DNA from 2 places in the Fictibacillus enclensis genome. Region 2 is predicted to be linked to the other one. Evidence: a T-box and tRNA genes for the amino acid it is inferred to sense, from the RefSeq annotation. Region 2 holds a T-box; the other holds one or more tRNA genes.
The links. The T-box of region 2 lies ahead of QNH15_RS16985 (valine--tRNA ligase). A T-box ahead of a tRNA ligase gene usually reads a tRNA of that ligase, here a tRNA-Val.
Positions count from the first base shown of each region.

Region 1 (8,060 bases), 1.3 Mb from region 2:
TAAGGGTGCAGAAGGTGTACGATTGGTTAACAGACACATTTTCTGTAACCAAACAAGTTAGTTTCAATCCAGAGCAGATAAGAAGGATAGAAGAAGCTTTAGCGGATCCGGCTCGCCGTCCTCTGCGTCTGACCTGCCAGACACCGGTTACTCCTCCTGTTTTTCCGCTTAATGGGGATGAAACCATGGCGGCGACTGAAACATTTATGTGTGAGCAGGTGGGAGACAAGAGAGATGTTACCGTTTCACTGAATGGCAGCTTCGTGGAAGCACAGCTCGTAGAGCTTTTGTTTACTTCCGAAGTGGAAGTTGCAGTCGTCGACAGAAACGGAAAGGTTGTTACTTGTGTAAGGACCGATGCATCTGTCCTTGAACCATTCGTGTTATGTTATCCTGATGGAACGGATCTATTCTGCCGCATCACACGCATTCTTTGCAAAATTCCAACAGGAACAGTCATTCTAAACAGTCCGGCTCCAAGATCTTTCACCATAACCATCACCTTCTGTGTCGATATCCAAATTGAAGCAGAAGTCAAACTTGAAGTGCTTGCTAAATTCTGCGCACCTCGTAACAATGATCTTTCAGCTGAAGAAGATGAAATGTTCGCTTGTCCTGAAATTGTATTCCCGGCGCAATGTCCGGATATCTTTCCTAGACCGAGCTGCGACTGCAGTGTATCTGGTGAAGCAAGTGGTTATACAGGCAGTAATGCCACGGAAAAAGGTCGTCTTGGCGTCCTTGCAGAAATCTGCCAGAACTGCAGCTTGAGTGACAGCTCATTACAATTTACGTTTGATCAAGAAGACGGCGATATGAACAACTTTAGCTTCACGGCAGACAGCTTCGATCAGGATAGTCTGGTTTGCGAACCTTCTGAAGGAAAAGGGCTTAAATTTACAGTATCAGGTACAGGTACAACCGATGAAGGTGAGGAGTTTGACTTTAATTTTGCAACCGTCAGCAAACATTCCGGAACCTTATTCCAGTTGCAGCTAGTGAATGAACGCGGTGTAACGGTATTTGAATCAGGCATTGTAAAAGTCGAAGAAGGCACCCTTGAAGTGGAAAATTGCGTGTCCTTTGACGACATCAAGATGAAATAATCTCATGAACTGTCTAGAGAGCAGGGATCGCCTGCTCTTTTTTTGTATTTCAGTGAACGAATCACCCCATATTACATAAGATAGAGATGGGAGCCTATTTAGGGAGGGACGCAAATGCATTCTCAAAAAGAGCGGTTGAGCTATGACCGTCTGATTGCCCGTGCTGAATTTTATCAGGAAAAATCGTTAGCTCTTGAAAAAAAACTGGTTTTTGCCGAAGAACAAATTGAGACCCTTGAGAAAGAAGTGAACAATGCGGCAAGAGAGGCTGAATTTCAGGCACTTGACGCTCACAGGGCAAGACTTGAAGAAGAGGTCATCCAGCTGAGGGAACAGTTGGCACATGCCCAAAGTGTAGATTATGAAAAAAGAGTTGCCGATTATGAAAATTTGTTGACTGCAGTTCAGAAAGAAATTAATGAGAAGGAAGTCAAACTGGAAAACAGCATGCAAAAAATCAAGGCTCTGGAAAAAAAGCTGTCTCTTCATGGACGTCCCGATCCATTCCTGAAAAAAGCGGAAGATGAAGAAGACAGCATCTTTGTAAAACGGGATTATGAATGTCTTTGCTTGTTTGATTATTCCATGATCATGAAGGAAGATCTAAGCGGTTTGATCAAAGGGTCATTTTTGATCGAAAATACGGGGATTGTATCTTTGCATAACCCGTCCATTTGCTTCAGGTTCCAGCCAAACGAAGCCAATGTCCTAAAAGGAAAAATCTACTCCACCGAAAACAATGAAACGAATCAGGATAATCTAGCAAACTATCAGTGGATGTTTATTGATAATGATTGGTCAAAAGAGGCAAAGGAAAGAGGAGAACTGTGGATATGCCCCATTCGCGACCTTTCCATCGATCCTGGGGAAAAAGCTGTCATTCAAGATTATCTTATTCCGTTTAAAAAAGAAGCAATCGGAAATCTGACCATTGAAGCTTTTGTATTTTTCAACAAACAGCAATACAAGGTAAAGGCCTTAAATCATATCGCTATCAATTTCTGATCATATCCAAAACCTAAAAAGAACACATGTCGTGTTCTTTTTTAATTTTCCTTCATCACAAACAGACCCTCGTCTTTTTTCCATTCTGCATAAAATACTTCTTTAGCTGAGTGAATGTTTTGCTGTTTAAGCTGTTTTAACAGCCATTCTTCGTTAACACCAGCTGTAGGGAGGTTATCAGTTAGAATGGTTCCATCCATGATTAAAGTCACTGGGAGGGTGGTTTCTTCTTGTGACAGCTTTATGTCCTGGCGTGTGACTGGCTGATTATCGCTTTTGGGAAGAACAGAGATCGAACCGTTCGTCTCAAGAATGGCATAATCGATTTCTCTTATACTGAAATATCCCTTTTGCCGGATCAGGTTTTGCAACTGGTTGATATCAATTTTGTTTTTTTTCATTTGTTTCCGGTCCATTGTCCCATTTCGAATGACAATCGAAGGGGAACCCTCCAAAATCTTTCGAAATTTCATGGATTTTTGAGTGAGGATTTCCAATGAGTACATGAGAATTCCCCAAACACTGATTGCGAACAATATCATCCAGATATGGACATCGGGATCATACATGGCGTTACCAACAAGTTCTCCAAGAATGAGTGCAGAAATAAAATCAAAGGGTGTCAATTGGGACAATTGCGTTTTTCCAAGAATTTTCGTCAGGAAAAATAGTGCGAAAAAGCCTACGACCATTTCAATTGTAATTGTACCAAGGTTCATGATATCCCCCAAAAGATGCGAAATTACCGATAGTGTTCACTATTGGACTGTAAATTACTCATAATTAAACAGAAAAAAGCATTGAACCAATGGTCATCTGTTCAATGCTTTTTTCATCGCCACATGGAGAATGTTAGCGTCGATAAAGGGTTGTTTTGATGTTGTGGTGTATCCCAGCTTTTTATAAAAATCCTCTGCCTGTACCTGCGCATATAATGTTAACGCGGGATAGTTCAGCCGGGAGGCTTCCTGTTCCATGCTCTTCATCAGTAAATCACCAAGACCTTGCTTGCGCCGGCTGGAGAGAATGCAAACCCTTTCCACTTTTCCACCATCTGCAATGGGACGCATTCGTCCAGCACCAATCGGTTGATCTTCGGCATCATAGAGTACAAAGTGAGTAGCCGTATCCTCAAGATGATCCACTTCGAGTTCTTCTGATACGTTTTGTTCGTTAACGAATACCTCTTTTCGAACAAATAAAGCATCCTTGTATGCTTCATCTTTCGAAGTAATGACTTTGATTTTCAAGTTTATGCTTCCTTCCCCAGTGTGAATGTTTTGTATACGTTCCAGCGGTCTGATTCTTCATCCCGTTTGAGAAGGTGAAATTCATTTACGGTTTCTTCATATTCTGCTTCCACCATTTTAAGACGTTCAAGAACATCGGCATGCTCTACATCAGAAAGCTTTTGAGCCAGCGTCAGATGGGGGACGAAATTATAAGGATGCTCATGCTGAAGCGGCCCCTCGTAAAGCTTTTCATGCAGAGAGATAAGCTCTTCGGTATTGTTTACTTTTAAATAGATAACATTGTTAACCGGATGAAATGAACTTACCCGAGAAATATGAATCTTGATAGGAGGAACAGTCTTGGCCACATTTTCAATATAACTTACAATTTCATCAATTTCAGAATCACTCGCGACAAACGGATCCTTCAGGGTAATGTGAGGATCGATAATGGAATAATGAGGATCATAACGTTTGCGGTATGAATTTATTTTATCTTTCAGGTCTGTAGATGGGAAAATGGCAATACCATAGTTCATTTAATTTTCCTCCCTTATCTTTTGGATTAGTATATCAAAAATTCTTATAACTTCACAAATTGATTATTTCCCGTAAATAAACTTTAATGCAGGAATCAAGTTCTTCTGCCAATCCGACCAAAGGTGATTTCCATCAAATTCTTCATATCGATACTCGAAATTCTTGGTTTTCAGTTCGCTGGCCAATTGCCGGTTGGGAGTCAGAAAATCTTTTACACCGCTAGGCGATGCATATTCGTTTTCTTTCGTTCCCACAGCGTGGTAAAACTTTAGTAATTCATATCCCGAAAAGGAATACAGAATGTCCAGCACATTTGCATCAATATAAGGCGACTGCAAAATCAACTGGCCAAATGTACGAGGAAAAGTTAATCCGCAAACAAGCGAAACATACCCACCCAGTGAATCTCCAATCAAGCACATACCGGAACCCAGGAGATACGTATTGAATTCAAGGTTAATGTAGGTTGGCAGTTCATTTGACATAAACCTCAGATAGGAGGAATGTTTTAAGCCGTTGGGGTGGTATTTTTGATATCTGTCATCTCCACGATGATGGGCAATTCCAATAATGATCATGGGCTCAATGTCCTGAGATTGAATCAATTCGTCCGCTGTTGAGGCAAGTCTTCCCAATTGAAAATAATCGGGACCATCTTGCGCGATCAGCACCGGGTATTTTTTTAAAGTGGTAAATGCTGGCGGGTAATAGACCAGTAAAGGAACCTGTTCGTTCAGCTCCTTGCTATGTAGGGTTTGTTCATCGATGGTACCTTTAAAGGGCATATCTAATTCTCCTATCTTGAAAAGAGCGCTTTCATAGTATTCGTTTTATTTTATCATACAGTGGTATAATGTAATCAACATTTATGATTATTGTGCAAAAATCCAAGGAAAGCACATGAGGTGAACATAATGACAAAGAGAGTACACAGCCGGGATGTAGAGGCAGCGGCGAGGACATTGCTGGCTGAGCGCGGTGTCACAATACCCGATATAGCTGAAATTGTATTTGAAATGCAGTCTCCGTTCTCTCCTCAATTAACGATGACTGAATGCATTGAAAGTGTAGATAAAGTACTGACAAAACGGGAAATGCAGCACGCCCTGCTCGTTGGAATCGAACTGGATAAACTGGCAGAGAAAAAAATGCTGTCGGAACCACTGCAGGCCATTGTTGAAATGGATGAAGGTCTTTTTGGCGTGGACGAAACGATTGCGCTTGGTGCGGTTTTCGGCTATGGAAGTATTGCGGTAACGACATTCGGTCATCTCGACAAGTACAAACTGGGAATCATTCGCAAGCTGGATACGAAAACAAACGAAGGTGTTCATACATTTCTTGACGATCTGGTGGCAAGCATTGCCGCCAATGCTTCCAGCCGTCTTGCTCATCGCCTCAGAGACCAGGAAGAACGATTGTCCAAGGAAGAAATCGCCATGAACGACCAAGAAGAAAAAATAGGCTAACTAAGCTGTCCTTATGGGACAGCTTTTTCTTTTACCCATTTTTCCAAATAGACTGACCAAGTATAGCTTATCTACATATGGTAATAATGTGTAAACTTTAAAGAAGGGAAAATGCATATGCTAAATAGAATGTACCCGTATGGCCAGGGGGCAGGATATGGTTATGGTCAGGGAAGCAATCCAAACATGAATCCAAATATGAATCCAAACATGAATCCGAATATGAATCCGAACATGAACTATCCGAATCCCAACATTAGCCCGAATATGAACTATCCGGTCAGTCCCAACATGAACTATCCGGTAAGTCCTAATATGAATGTAAATATCCCGGTACAGCCCAAGATGCCAAATATGGGTTTTGGCAAGTATCCAAAAGAGGAGAAAAAAACGGAGGTCAGTCCTGCAGAAGAAACGAAGGCCAACAACTTTCTCGGGTCTACCGATACGCTTTCGGTCTGTCCATGCCCGCCAGGTGAGAATGTATGGGCATCGCTTGTCAATCCGGCAAGCTCTAACGTGGATGTTTCCTTGCAGCGGATCACCATCTCGAACATGACCTGCAATCCCATGGTTGCTAAAATCTATTTCAAGCCAACGCTTCCGTTTAACGGGAAAATGTCCTCAAATGTAACACCGGCAGATCTTTCAAAAAATCCGCCTGAACGGCCAAAAGGGCAAATCCAGTACGGAATTCTTCCCAATTCCCCAGTCAATGGGACAATTGCCGCCACACGCGTAATTCCAGCAAATACTTCCATTACGGTTGATCTCGATGGCCTGTGGGTGATCGGTCAGGGTACGAACGTCATGGTCTATCTGACCGCTCACTGCAACGACTGTAACTTAAAATCCGTAGTTTCCTTTGAATGGGAAGAAAAATAATGGAATCAAAAGGGCCCTGTTTTCAGGGTCTATTTCTTTTTAAATATTTTTGATAAAAAGGGTTGTCAAGATAGCTTGTTATGAGATATAATTCTATTTGTCCGATACATAATTATTGATCCGATAGCTCAGCTGGGAGAGCGCTACCTTGACAGGGTAGAGGTCGTGGGTTCGAGCCCCTCTCGGGTCACCATTACTTATACATATTAACAGTCTGTAACGCCTTGTATATCAAGGATTACGGGCTTTTTTGTTTTTTGATGCGCTCCTTCCTTCATTTGAAGGGAGGAGCGATCACTTCATAAGCAGAAGTTTTTCCCCTTATCGATGAGTTTATTATTTTTTAAGAACAGACAAATAGAGGAAGACTGGGTAAATAAACTCTTTGACTACATTAATCAATTTAATAATATTGTCGCAAATTTAAAAAAATAATACGATAAGTCTAAATAGAGTATGGATTAACTTATATTGCTAATTGAGCTAATGGGATGGTCAAAATAGCAACAATCTATACGAAAAGAGACAAAGAAAAAAACCCTTTAGAAAGGGTTTTAAATGATTATTAAACGCCGGTGCGACGGTGTTGGTTGTTTGCCTTCTTCGTCTGCTGGCTCTTCATTTGCTTTGTAGATTTTACAGGATTCGTAGAAAATTTCCCGTTTGCCTGCTGCTGTTTTTTTTCAGCCAGTCTTTGCTTAACCGCCTCTTGAAAGTTTAGTTTTTTTTCAGATGACATCTATTCATACCTCCTAATGCCGATGATTCTTAACTTTAATGATATCTTCTTATGGGCGTTTTGTCTGCATGTTTTTACAGATTGGGCATTTAAATAGGTAGAATAGAGGCATTTCCACTATGTATTACCATGACCCTCCGCTATTTGTTGCAAGCCAGAAGAATGTACAGCAACTTCCTAACTGCAACCAGTTTATCGTTAGGGGACAGGAACCTTATGTATCTTAATTACTCGAACCAGGAAATACCAAAAATAATCCTTCAAATTTTTATACGATATGCAATACGAAAAAATGAAAAAAGTTGTTCTCCGCCATTGGCGTATGGGACTGAAAAAGGAAGTCGTTTAGTCATTACATATGGTACTGTCGCTATTTGTGATTGCGTTGTCAGGAGTGATAAGTAAGGTTCAAGTTATCTCTAACATTATGATTTGAAGATTTTGGAATGTTTGATATACGGTTTATTTTGTTATTTACCAATATTTACTTGAGCATTTAAAGAAGTTGTTTGCTATTCATTTGCTACAATTAAAATATGATTATACCGTATAATGAAGTTTGATTATCCTTTATAGGATATATAACTTCTGTGGTAAAAATGTTAAATAGCAATAAGTGGCCTTCATAAAGAATGTAATAGAGGATTTCGGGAATCAAGAAAGTTTTTATATTGAGAAGAGACTATTTCTAAACTGCTGGGAGGAGTAAAACCAAATGGAAAAGCTTCAGCAAAAACAGATTACGGATTTTATTAAATACCACAGGGAAGAGTTTCAAACCAAACTTTTATCTGAGGCTGGTAATGTCGCGGGTAAAATAAATGATATTTTACAATCTGGAAATATCGATCTTTTGAAAAACGCAGAGAAGATGATCATGTTTGTTGTGGAAAAGAAAGACAACGAACTTATATCCTTTGCTCAACAAGAAGGTGTAGCCTGGGCGAAGCATGCTTTAACCCTTACTCTTAAGTTGGAGTGGGTGCATGCCATTAGAAGAACGATATGGCATTATTTGTATGAATTTGATCTTAATAACACCAATGAACGCAGCATTTCAGACTATAGAGAAACGATCTTTCAA
Region 1 covers NZ_CP126109.1:1,896,929-1,904,988, forward strand. Annotated here, with positions in the region: gene QNH15_RS10165 (BMQ_0737 family morphogenetic spore coat protein) at 1-1,106, shown strand, start outside; gene QNH15_RS10170 (hypothetical protein) at 1,221-2,111, shown strand; gene QNH15_RS10175 (YetF domain-containing protein) at 2,153-2,833, opposite strand; gene QNH15_RS10180 (GNAT family N-acetyltransferase) at 2,924-3,355, opposite strand; gene QNH15_RS10185 (2'-5' RNA ligase family protein) at 3,364-3,882, opposite strand; gene QNH15_RS10190 (alpha/beta hydrolase) at 3,946-4,668, opposite strand; gene QNH15_RS10195 (phosphatidylglycerophosphatase A family protein) at 4,798-5,352, shown strand; gene QNH15_RS10200 (DUF6143 family protein) at 5,470-6,237, shown strand; tRNA gene QNH15_RS10205 (tRNA-Val) at 6,355-6,430, shown strand; gene QNH15_RS10210 (hypothetical protein) at 6,803-6,976, opposite strand; gene QNH15_RS10215 (STAS domain-containing protein) at 7,692-8,060, shown strand, end outside.
Region 1: it has a tRNA-Val gene. The T-box ahead of QNH15_RS16985 (valine--tRNA ligase) is inferred to sense a tRNA for this amino acid. The anticodon was not compared.

Region 2 (8,060 bases):
CCGGGTAAAGAATCAAAATTTCCCCTTTGCACCCTCTGCACCTCCCCCGTTGAATCACCCAGGATACAACCGGAATCAGCTCACACCAGCCAAGCTTCCGGTCACAGGCCGAACAGCTGGAACCAGGATATACGATCGATTTCTTTAGCGGAACCCGGAGCCCCGCCACATTACAAAACGACCCGATAACCAACCCAATAAAGAATAGAAAGGCGTATTCCAATTGATCACTCCATCTCCAATCATCATTTGCAACCCATGTTTACTTTACTATCGGATGATTGTCGAGAGAGTTTATATTCACCTTTAACGGCTATTAAAAAAAGCTTTCACCTTTCCAATAAAATACAGAGAACCGGTAATGAGAAGCACTTCTTCCTCCTTTGTGGATTGCAGGAGGTGTTTCAATGCTTCCTGCCAATTTTCCGTATATGTTTTTTTAACCATTGCACTTTTCTCAAAAAGTGCTTTTCCGCAGTCTGCACGTGGGTGTTCAAAACCTGTAAAGGTAATGGAAGAACTGATTTTCTCCAACGGCTTCAGCATCTCTCCAGTATCTTTGTCCTTCAAAGCTGCAAAAAGAACATGAACGCTTCTGACGCCAAGGTGTCTTTTCAGTGTCTTACCCAACGCGCGAATGCCTTCAGGGTTATGTGCTCCATCGAGAATAATGGTTGGCACGCCCTCCAGCACCTCGAATCTTCCCGGCCATCTCGCCTTTTTAATTCCGGAAATGACAGAATCCTCATCAATAACCCAGTTCATTTCATGTTTTAAAAGATCAACCGCCATTAACGCAAGGCCGGCATTTCTTACTTGATGCTCACCCGCCATCCCTATTTTGACTTCTCTTCTTTTGGAATAAAAAGAGCTGAATGAAAAAACTTCTTTCCCTCCTCCACTTCTTTCAGAATGAACACTGAACTCATGGCCAAGCCGGAAGCATGGGGAGGAACATTGTGTGGCACGCCGTTTAATGACAGCTGCCGCCTCTGCCTGTCCAACGGCCGTGATGACAGGAACGCGCGTTTTAATGATCCCTGCCTTGTGGGACGCAATCTCTGAAAGGGTCGAACCGAGCAGATTCATATGATCATAACCGATACTGGTGATCACCGAAAGAATCGGCGTGATAACATTGGTTGCATCCGTTGTTCCCCCGAGCCCCGTCTCTATTAAACAAAGATCGGTGGAGCATTTATGAAAATACATAAATGCCGCCGCTGTTACTGCTTCAAACTCGGACAGGCTGCCAAGACCTCCCCTTTCAAGTTCAGAAATCAACGGTTTCATCTGGTCAAGGATTTCTTTCAGTTCCCGGTCTGTAATCATAGTTCCATTGATTTGAACATGATCCCTGACATTCACAAGGAACGGAGAAGTAAACGTACCGACCCTGTATCCCTGCTCTGTGAGGATGGAAGCCATCATTTTTATGGTGGATCCCTTGCCGTTTGTACCTGCAACATGAATGCAGGTAAGCTTCCTTTCCGGATGGTCCAGTTTTTGAAGGACGGACCTCATTCGTTCAAGACCCATCTTCATTTCCCCGGCATTTTTGAGCTGCAGGTATTCATTGATATCCTTATAGGATGTAAACACATCTGATTCCTCCTTTTTATTGTGATATCTCTGCGAGAAGGATAAAATAAGATAGACTTTTACTCAGCTTTAGAATGGCTATGTATATACGGAGGAATACCATGTCACAAACTTCCTGCTGGATTATTTATAACGGCAACCTACCGCAAAAGAAATTTATGGATTTTGCTCAATGGACGGCATCAGCTGCCCAGAAGAATGGAATCAAACCTACTATTATCAAAAACAATGATTTGCTTGTTTCGTTTAAAAACGGAACATCTTTTCTTGCCGGGCGTTTAAAAGACGAACGGCCTGACTTTGTTCTTTTTGGCGATAAAGATATTTTTCTTGCAAGACAGCTCGAAAACATGGGAACACCAGTCTTTAACTCTGCAGACGCGATTGAAACCTGCGACAACAAGTCAAGGATGTATCAGACGCTTGCCAACCAAGGCATCCTGTTTCCCAAAACCATTATAGCACCTAAAGTATTCGGTGAACTTCACGATGACAGCCATTGCGACACGGTGATCAAAGAAATTGGATTTCCGATGGTGGTCAAGGAAGCATATGGATCATTTGGCATGCAGGTTCACCTTGTCCAAAATGAAGCGGAACTGCTTTCTTTGATGAAGACATTAAAAAATACAGAATACGTTTTTCAGGAAATGGTTGCCTCGAGCTACGGCCGCGATGTCCGGATTAATATTGTAGGCGGGAAAGCGGTGGCTTCCATGCTCAGAAAATCGGAAACGGATTTTCGCGCCAATGTCAGTTTCGGCGGAAAAACAGAGCCTTATACTCCGACGAAAGAGCAGGAAGACCTGGCTGCCGCCTGTGCCGAGGCTGCAGGCACAGCATTCGCTGGAGTGGACCTTCTTTTTGGTGAAGATGGCACCCCAATTGTCTGTGAAATCAATTCCAACGCACATATCCGAAGCATTTACGATTGTACTGGGATTGATGTTGCCGACCATATGATGGATCACATTTTAAGGGCGATTCAATCATGAAAGCAGGCTGGTTAATATACAGTGAACCGGACGCTGTAAAAAACGCTTCCTTCATCGACTGGCTCAAAGCGGAAGCAGCCTTGGCCGGTCTTTCGCTTGAATTGATGTTTGCGGAGAGGTTTGCCTTTGGAGTTACGGATAACAAACTCTCGTTGTACTATGACTTAAAAGAAATGAGATTGCCGCACTTTGCCGTCGTCCGTACCATTCAGCCCCTTCTCTCCCGACAGCTGGAAAAAATGGGACTCAAGCTCTTTAATTCATCATCGGTCTCTGCTGTGGCCAATGACAAAGCACGGACACACCAGCTCCTTGCTGAAGCGGGCATCCCGATGATGGACACTCTTTTCATACGTCCCTCCTTTTTTCAGACGCAATCCATGCCTTTTGATTTTCCTCTGGTGGCTAAGCTTGCATCTGGAAGAGGAGGCCAACAGGTTTACCTTGTGAAAACGGAAAAAGAACTTCAAAATGCCTTGTGTACACATCCCGAGCAGGATTGGATCCTCCAAAAAATGGCGCCAGATGCCGGGAAGGACGTCAGGGTATTCGTCGTCGGAAACAAAATTGCAGGTGCCGTACTTCGAAGTTCATCCAATGATTTCAGGGCAAATTATTCGCTCGGTGGCCATGCAGAACTTTATCATCTGCAGCACGAACAAACCGCCCTCGTTGAACGGATCATTTCTCATTTTGATATTGGAATGGCCGGCATCGATTTTCTTCTGAATGAAAAAGGAGCTTTTATCTTTAATGAGATGGAAGATGTGGTCGGGAGCAGGACACTCAGCGCTACCTCTGACATTAATATCGCCAGACTTTATATGGAGCATATCGCCGCGAAATTAAAAAAGCCTGAAAGTGACTAACCACCTTCAGGCTCTTTTCTTACGCTTTTAATTCCTGAATACGCTGAAGAACTTTCTCGCGTTTCTCGCTGTAGTCTTTTTCTTTCGCTCGTTCTTCTTCAATCACTTTCTCAGGCGCTTTTTTCATAAAGCCTTCGTTGCCCAATTTCTTTTGAACACGCTCGACTTCTTTGTTGTATTTTTCAACTTCTTTTTCAAGGCGCTGAATCTCTTCTTCAAGATTGATCAGTCCTTCAAGCGGAAGATACATTTCTACTCCGGTAAGAACCGCACTCATGGATTTATCCGGTGCTGAAAGTCCAGTTCCCAGCTTCAATGAACTTGGGTTACAGAACTTTTCAATGTACGCACGGTTGACTTCTAAAGCTTGCAGTACCTCTTCACTCTTCGCATTGATCTGAAGTTCGATCGGTTTGCTTGGTGCGACGTTCATTTCAGAACGAATGTTGCGTACCGTTCGGATCATCTCTGTCACCAGGTTCATGTCCTGAGCGGCTTCAGGGAAGTGGAGATCTTCGCGTTTCTTCGGCCATTCAGCAACTGTAATGGACTCGCCTTTGTGAGGAAGGTGCTGCCAAATTTCCTCGGTAATAAATGGCATAATCGGATGGAGGAGGCGCAGCGTGCGATCCAGAACATACGCCAGTACTGAACGGGTCGTCTGCTTAGCAGCCTCGTCCTCGCCGTACAGCGGCAATTTCGCCATTTCGATGTACCAGTCACACAAGTCATCCCAGATAAAGTTGTACAGAAGACGTCCAACTTCACCGAATTCGTACGTATCAATCAGCCTTGCCACATTTTCTGCCGTTTCATTGAAACGTGTTAAAATCCATTTGTCCGCCAGGTTAAGTTCACCAGTCAAATCAATTTCTTCTTCTTTTAAACCGTTCATATTCATGAGGGCAAAACGGGAAGCGTTCCAGATTTTATTGGCAAAGTTCCAAGTGGATTCAACCTTTTCCCAATAGAAACGAAGATCGTTCCCCGGTGAGCTTCCGGTAGAAAGGAAGAAGCGAAGTGCATCTGCACCATACTTTTCAATAACATCCATCGGATCGACACCGTTTCCGAGTGACTTACTCATTTTGCGTCCTTCTGAGTCACGGATCAGGCCGTGGATAAGAACATCATTAAACGGACGTTTGCCAGTGAACTCCATACCCTGGAAAATCATGCGGGCAACCCAGAAATAGATGATATCATAGCCCGTTACAAGCGCATTGGTCGGATAGTACCGTTTGAAATCAATTTCATCCTCATCCGGCCAGCCCATTGTGGAGAATGGCCAAAGTGCGGAAGAAAACCAGGTATCAAGAACATCGGTATCCTGCTCCCAGTTCTCCGCGTCTTGGGGTTCCTCATGACCAACGTACACTTCACCTGTTTCCTTATGATACCAGGCCGGAATTCGGTGCCCCCACCACAGCTGTCTTGAGATACACCAGTCGCGGATATTCTCAATCCAATGCAGGTAAGTTTTTTCAAAACGCTCCGGCACGAAGTTCACTTTTTCTTCTGTTTTTTGAAGCTCGATCGCTTTCTCGGCCAAAGGTTTCATTTTTACAAACCATTGAGTGGAAAGGTAAGGCTCAACAACGGCTCCGCTTCGTTCGGAATGCCCGACAGAATGCATATGCTCTTCAATCTTGAACAATACACCTGCATCCTGAAGATCTTTCACGATTTGTTTTCGGCATTCGAACCGGTCCATTCCTTGATATACGCCTGCATTGTCGTTCATTTTTCCGGATTCATCCATAACGAGAACACGTTCAAGGTTGTGGCGGTTTCCTATCTCAAAGTCATTCGGATCATGAGCCGGTGTAATTTTCACCGCACCTGAGCCAAATTCCATATCGACATAATCGTCGCCTACAATCTCAATCTCGCGGCCTACAATTGGCAAAATCGCTTTCTTGCCGATGAGGTGTTTGTAACGGTCATCTTCCGGGTGAACGGCGATTGCTGTATCTCCCAGCATGGTTTCCGGGCGTGTGGTTGCCACTTCGATATGGCCGGACCCATCCGACAAAGGATATTTCATATGGTAGAACGCACCTTGAACATCCTTGTAGATAACTTCGATGTCAGAGAGCGCTGTTTTCGTCTCTGGATCCCAGTTAATGATATATTCCCCGCGATAAATTAAACCTTTTTTGTAAAGGGTGACAAATACTTCACGGACAGCATCGGACAATCCCTCGTCAAGTGTAAAGCGCTCGCGGGAGTAATCGAGGCCAAGACCCAGCTTTGCCCATTGATTTCGGATAAAGTCTGCGTACTCGCCCTTCCACTCCCACGCTTTCTCCAAAAACTTTTCCCGTCCCAAGTCATAACGGGAAGTACCCTGTTCGCGAAGCTTTGCCTCGACTTTCGCCTGAGTCGCAATTCCCGCATGGTCCATTCCCGGCAACCATAATACATCATAGCCCTGCATCCGTTTGGCACGGCTCAGGATATCCTGCAGGGTAGTGTCCCACGCATGCCCAAGGTGCAGCTTGCCGGTAACGTTTGGCGGCGGGATCACGATGGAGTATGGCGTTTTCTCCTCATCGCCTGTTGCTTCAAAAAATTTGCCGTCCACCCAGTACTTGTACCAGGTTTCTTCGGTTGCCTTCGGATCATATTTCGTCGGCATAGAAAGTTCTTGTTTTTCAGTCGACATGAATGTCTCCTCCTCTATCTTTCCAATAAAAAAAGCCCCTCCGTCTCAAAGGACGAAAGAAGCATGTTCGCGGTACCACCTTTGTTTGCAAAAAGCAAAAGCATGGCTTTTTGCACACTCATTGACGGATAACGGTTTTTGCCGTCTTCTTCTAAAAAGAACAAACTTTTTTCAAAGAAGCTGCTCCAGGGCGACCTTCCAGCGCTGTTTCCTTAGAAAATCTCTCAGCTTTGATTTTCCTCTCTTTAAGGACAGTCGGTGTACTCTTCCCTTTCAACGCAATTCATATCATTTTATTGATCATATCCTATTTTAACTAGTGAATTGGGAAAACGTCAATAGCTTTCCCATTTGTTGTAACAATTATTCTATTCAACCAAAACAAAATGGTGCATGCACGGTTTTATTCACACTGGAGGTCCCTCATGAATAACCTGGTTATTAACCCAGATGAACGAAGGAAGGATTATGATGCCCAGACGCTATTTTAAAAGAAACCGAAGACCGCCATTTCAATTCCAGGTACCTGATTGGCTGCGGGCCGCACGGGACGTGGTCAGCCAATTTACCATACCGCTTATTGTATTCCAAATTATCCGTACTATCCTTTTTCCCTCCGGCATTGATTTTATGATTATTCTTATCCTGGTCATTCTGCATTTTTGTTTTTCCTACGAAGTCCTGTAAATCAAATAGATCACATATAGAAACCTATATGTGATCGGTGTTTGTATTGGTATCCAGAGGCTGTGGCGGCGGCGGTGTCAGGATCAGGTCACAGAAGTCACGGATATGCCGCATCGCCGAAATCCGCTTTTCAAGTCTGTGGACAAACTCAATTTGGCTGTACCGCTCCCTTTGATGCCGATATAAATCAACGGAGTGAAAAAGGGGTTCAGGATAGCTGATATAGCTGACGAGCAGGCTTTTTTCCTCATCCAGGAGCGGGATATGCCTTTGATAAAGCGACAACAGCCGTCCCCCCTCTTCCTTCGTCCAGTTTGACAGGTGTACTGCTTTTCTAAAAAAGACCGCCAAATCTCTTACAGGCGTATCCAATACAGCTTTCTCAAAGTTTAAAAGATGCGGCTCTCCGTGATGGGAATATAACAAATGATTACGCGAGAGTTTGCCGTGGCACAGCACACTCCGGTACCGTTTTTCTGAATGACACGCGTCATACCAGTCCTTCAGTCGCCGTTTAGCGTCTTCAGCCATTCTCATCATATGATGGAAATGGCTCAAATAGGTCAGTTCAAAAGGAGACATGTACGGCATGCGTTCGGACTCTTCCGCAAACCGTTCCATCTCAAGCTGCCGGGACTCCCAGCGCTGCATCAAATACTGAAACGAATGATCCACCACTTCAGGAGAGAAGTCCTGCTCCTTGAGCGTCAAGAAATGGATCTTGCCGATCTCTTCAATGATCACTTCTTCCCTTGTTAATCCAAACCGGTCTCCTCCCGCAAACCAGGGCATCAGGTAATAGGTTCTGTTGCCATATTGAACCGTATAATCTCCGTATTTTGTAGGATAGAGCGGGACAATCTGGTGATAGCCGATTTCGGACAACCTGTGGATCACATGAGTAAACCAGCTCGCTTCTTCCTCATTTAATGAGGTTTCTTTCAGCGCAAAGGTCCCTCTTCTGGAAATCACCTTTTTGACTTTGCCTACTTCCTCAATTTTTTCAGGATAGAGATCATATTGAAACAGAATCGGGCCATAATTAACCGTTTCGCTTGAATGGCTCACAGGGCTACCCTCTTTCGTTTATCGTCCATCCAGTCGGTAAAACAGTGGAGAAGAATTCTGTTAAAATCCCAATCTTGTTCAAAAGATTCCACATAACTGACGATGTGGGCCAGCTCTTCATTTTTTACCTGATCCACGCAATCCTGAAGCTCCCACGGCGTTAAAATCTCT
Region 2 covers NZ_CP126109.1:3,217,940-3,225,999, forward strand. Annotated here, with positions in the region: gene QNH15_RS16965 (prepilin peptidase) at 1-223, opposite strand, end outside; gene QNH15_RS16970 (bifunctional folylpolyglutamate synthase/dihydrofolate synthase) at 307-1,602, opposite strand; gene QNH15_RS16975 (ATP-grasp domain-containing protein) at 1,704-2,597, shown strand; gene QNH15_RS16980 (ATP-grasp domain-containing protein) at 2,594-3,466, shown strand; gene QNH15_RS16985 (valine--tRNA ligase) at 3,486-6,134, opposite strand; T-box leader at 6,180-6,420, opposite strand; gene QNH15_RS16990 (hypothetical protein) at 6,603-6,821, shown strand; gene ysxE (spore coat protein YsxE) at 6,846-7,889, opposite strand; gene QNH15_RS17000 (hypothetical protein) at 7,886-8,060, opposite strand, start outside.